Regions from separate parts of the Piscibacillus salipiscarius genome, predicted to be linked through region 2. Evidence: predicted binding sites of a transcription regulator. Region 2 holds the regulator's gene; the other holds the start of a gene.
What was found. The regulator CtsR, encoded in region 2, represses protease genes until heat stress. The targets are predictions, from matches to a motif close to ATGGTCAATAAAGGTCAAACA.

Region 1: a site for CtsR is predicted at 1,046-1,066, ahead of clpP (ATP-dependent Clp endopeptidase proteolytic subunit ClpP). Genes of this name have one in related genera too.

What each region holds. Positions count from the first base shown of each region.
Region 1 covers NZ_JBHUMZ010000021.1:8,244-10,653, reverse strand. Annotated here, with positions in the region: gene panF (sodium/pantothenate symporter) at 1-184, shown strand, start outside; gene clpP (ATP-dependent Clp endopeptidase proteolytic subunit ClpP) at 413-991, opposite strand; tRNA gene ACFSW4_RS08745 (tRNA-Arg) at 1,211-1,282, shown strand; gene ACFSW4_RS08740 (VOC family protein) at 1,580-2,017, shown strand; gene ACFSW4_RS08735 (SRPBCC family protein) at 2,233-2,410, shown strand, end outside.
Region 2 covers NZ_JBHUMZ010000051.1:88,387-90,796, forward strand. Annotated here, with positions in the region: gene ACFSW4_RS14935 (protein arginine kinase) at 1-276, opposite strand, end outside; gene ACFSW4_RS14940 (UvrB/UvrC motif-containing protein) at 276-812, opposite strand; gene ACFSW4_RS14945 (CtsR family transcriptional regulator) at 827-1,294, opposite strand; gene ACFSW4_RS14950 (MgtC/SapB family protein) at 1,496-2,188, opposite strand.

The DNA of each region.
Region 1 (2,410 bases), on a different contig from region 2:
CGGAGCAATTGCCTCAATGATCGCAGGTATAAGTTCGTATATGGGTATTCATTTTTATAATGAAGCCTATGGCAACTTATTAGGCGTTCACACGGTGACACTACCTGTTTTTATTTCGTTAATAGCATTCGTTTTAGTTAGTTTAATAACCAAACATCGCGTTAATCCAGTTAATGCGATTTAATTAGGAGAACTTTTGCGTTGTAACGCAAAAGTTTTTCGCTTTTTGGGACACTTTGTATGCGTTTTGGGACATAATCGCCTTTGATTAGGAATCGAATTTTGTCGAAACGGGGTATCGGGCTTCATTTATGAGACAATGAGGTCCGTTTATAGGACATTGCCCTCAAAATATGAGACATTTGAACATGAAAAAACCCGCGATTCGCTCGCGGGTCTGACTTTCAATCAATTATTTTTGCATAACTTCATCGATTAAACCGTATTCTTTAGCTTTTTCAGCTGACATGAAGTTATCACGATCTGTATCGCGTTCAACAACTTCTAATGGCTGACCAGTACGTTCAGAAAGAATCTGGTTTAGTTTCTCACGCATTTCAACAATACGTTTTGCGTGGATTTGGATATCAGCAGCTTGACCTTGAGTTCCACCTAATGGTTGGTGAATCATTACTTCACTGTTAGGCAGACCATAACGTTTTCCAGGCTCACCAGCTGCAAGTAGGAAAGCACCCATAGATGCTGCCATACCTACACAGATAGTTGATACGTTTGGCTTGATGAACTGCATCGTATCGTAGATTGCCATACCTGCGGTGATAGAACCACCAGGTGAGTTAATGTATAAGGAAATATCCTTCTCTGGATCTTCAGCTGCTAAGAATAACATTTGCGCAACAATTGAATTTGCAACGTTGTCATCAACTGGACCACCTAGCATAATAATGCGGTCTTTAAGTAAACGAGAGTAAATATCATAAGCACGTTCTCCGCGGTTCGTTTGTTCAATAACTGTAGGAATTAAATTCATTCTCATTTCCTCCTTCTACAACCTTAATTATTTCTACACTTTTATCTTACCCTTTTGGTCAATAAAGGTCAAACAAAATAAATCGTAGATATACACAAACAATTTTCCCATTAAAATAAGGAAATAAACGTGTCATATTTTATTTATATGTACTTGAAAGTATGCTTGAATTATAACCAAAGTAGAAGTATAATTACAAATGCATTTCAAATTGACTTTGCCCTCGTGGTGTAACGGATAACACATAAGATTCCGGTTCTTACGATGGGGGTTCGATTCCCTCCGAGGGCGTAAAATAAAACCTAATGAATAGCCTAAGTTCTTTATAGAATAGAGAATTTAGGCTATTTTTTTGTTTGTGATACTGAATCATATAATTTATTAAATTAATGGTTTTTTCATGATCAAATAAATCCAAAACTATAATTTATCGTAAAAAACTACTATTTTTAAAGGTATTATTGATGTGTACTTATAATAGATAAAGTAGAAGTAAAAGTCTCAATAATTAAACTGAATGATAGTCTATAAACTCGTTGTAAATAGATAAAATTATCCAACATTATTTTGAAAGGAGGTACATTGAATATGAAAGTAACACGAATTGATCATGTGGGTATCATTGTTAATGACCTTCCTGTAATGAAAAAATTCTTCCTTAACTTTGGTCTTGAGTTAATGGGTGAAGGCGAAGTGGAAGGTGAATGGGTGGAGCGAATCATCGGTATTCAAGATGTTAAAGAAGAAGTTGTTATGCTAAGGACACCAGATGGAGAAGCGAATATCGAACTAGTAAAATTTTATAACCCTAAGGATGAAAATGGCATCCAGAAGCCTTTGGCCAATACGTTAGGCATCAGGCATATTGCTTTTGCAGTTGAGAATATTGAAGCTATTGTTTCTAAAATTGAGAGTGAAGGTGCAACTCTCATAGGTGAAATACAAAATTATAAGAACTCTTATAAACTTTGCTACATTCGTGGGCCAGAAGGAATTATCTTAGAATTAACTGAGGAAATCAAATAAATTAGAACCTCAAAAAATCTAGGTCTAAAAACTTCAAACTATTATTTTATAGTTTATAAGAATCCTAATATTAATAAAGTATTCCTTGGCAGGAATATTGCTATAATCGTATATTCCTTTTGTGAAATATTAATCTTAACGTAGTAGGTGAAATTTTTTGTGGTATCTACAAGATTATCTTAAGGATTCTCAATAAAAATCTAGGAGGAATTAAAATGGGAACTCAGGTTGAATTAACTCATACTTTCAATGCTCCACGTGAACTGGTGTTTAAGGCATTCACCGAATCAGAACATCTACAAAATTGGTGGGGACCAGAGGGATGGGTGTTTCAAGTTGCTAAAGCGGATTTCCGTCCAGGCGGTGTCTTTCATTACAGTCAGAAACCTGTTG
Region 2 (2,410 bases):
ATGTTTTTCAACAAGGACCCTTTTCTCAACAGGTTTTAAATCTTTCATCTTGACTAATTGAAGCTGCTTAAAGTCTTTATAAGATTGTTGGTCAAATTCCTGCTGCATATACTCTAAAACTTTGGATAGTGCTTCTTGGTCCCCACTTGTTGGGAACGAGACCTGTTCAAAGTTCCGGGCTAACCTTATTCGACTACTTAACACGATATCATTATCTAAACCTTCAGTATTCATCCAAGGACTGATAGCATCATTGATAAAGTTTTGTAATGACATTATGCATCACCGTCCTGATTCTCTTGTAGCTCTTCTTTCAATTTACGAATTTGATCACGAACTTGTGCGGCATCCTCAAACGCCTCATCATTAATAAGTTGTTGTAATTTTGCTTGTAACTGTTCTAATTCTCGTTGTTTATGCAAATTACCTCCAACACGTTTTGGGATTTTTCCGACATGTTTCGTGTTTCCACTATGAACTCTTCTAAAGATCGGGTTTAAGTAAGCTTCGAACGCATGATAACAATTGCTACAGCCAAATTTTCCCCGTTTTCGAAATTGTTGATAGGTCGTTCCACAACGGTCGCAAGCTAGTTGATGTTTTGGGCTCACAGATTGTTGCTGATTTACATTTTGATCAAAAGGAAACATGCTTGTTAATAATTGATGAATAGACATATTGTCGTTAGAAAAATCCATATAACCTTCTTGTTCAGCACACTGTTCACATAGGTGGATTTCTGTCTTTTGGCCATTCAAAACTTGGGTATAATGAACAGTCGCTTCATTTTCTTGGCAGCGTTGACATTTCATTGTCCACCCTCCTCTTATATATCATGAATTTTTAAAGTCATTAAAAGTTCTTTAAAAATCTTAGCTCTTAACTGATCTCGCATCGGTAATGGAATTGATAATATATCGCGATGCATAATCTTACTCATTAACCTTTGTTCGCGATCTGAGATCAACCCCTCCTCATATAACCGAACGGTATAGTCTAGACTTGCTTGTTGGGTTAACTGATTACCTGTTAACAACATCAGTTCATCCAGTAACTCTGATTTGGACTTTGGCCTAATTCGCATAATGCGAATATATCCTCCACCCCCACGTTTACTCTCTACGATATACCCTTTTTCAACAGTAAAACGTGTATTAATTACATAATTTATTTGAGATGGCACACATTCGAAACGATCCGCAATTTCGCTTCGCTTAATCTCAATGACATCACTATTGCTTGATTGAATTACCTTTTTTAAATAGGTTTCAATAATATCCGAAATGTTTCGCAATCGCCCATCCCTCCATCAACATTAGTTAAAGAATAGTCAATTAGACAATTTGACTTTGACTATCTTTGACTATACTTTTATTATACTCATATTTTATTTTGTTGCAAACTAAAAAGCTTACTCTACTTTATAAATTTTTCCACTTAACTATTATTTCTAAACAAACTAAAAAAGCCTTTGTACCATAAAGGCACAAAAGCATTATTTTTCGTAAACGTAAGTGACATGATCTAACTTACTTACTTCATCTAATATATCGTTTCTATCAAAATCTTGGTTTTTCTCAAGTTCAATGTAAATATTTCGTTGGTCTGAGCTTTCACTTTCAATTTCTAAACGTTTGATTACTAAAGAGTATTCATCAAAGATATTTAACACCTTAGCAATATGAACTTCATTACTAGCTATTAAATGTATGAAATTATCAGATTTACTTTTAGTAAAAAGCTTCTCCCAAGAATTTAAGAAAATTAAACTTAAAAGAACGACGGTTGTAACAAGTATGGCTAAAGAATACATTCCAGCTCCTATCACAAGTCCAATCCCGGCAACTGTCCATATTGAAGCAGCTGTCGTTAAACCTCTAATCGTCATTCCATGCACCATAATTGTTCCTGCACCTAAGAAACCAATACCGCTGATAACATAAGAAGGAATTCTTGCAGGATCAAAACGAATATTGTCATAATGATCTATAAAAGCTTCAAAACCATATAAAGATAACAACATCATTAAACAAGAACCAACACCAACTAATATATGAGTTCTAAAACCAGCTGAGTGCTTTTTTAATTCTCTTTCAAAGCCAATCAGCCCACATAATATTGTAGCTAGAAGAATGCGTACTAACATCACATCAAAATCATGTCCTAAGTACTGATTAATATATTCCATATAACCCTCCCTTTCTATCTATATAATTTTTATATTATGAACGATTTTTAAGATTAATGTTAATAATTATACCAAACACTTATTGGTTAGCATAGACAAGGACATTTTGGGCCTTTTATTCTATAGAATCTATTTATACCCTATACCATATAAAATGTAATTCTTATGCTTAATGACTAAAATTTTAAATGCATTAAAAAAACCAAGAAGTAACTTGACTTC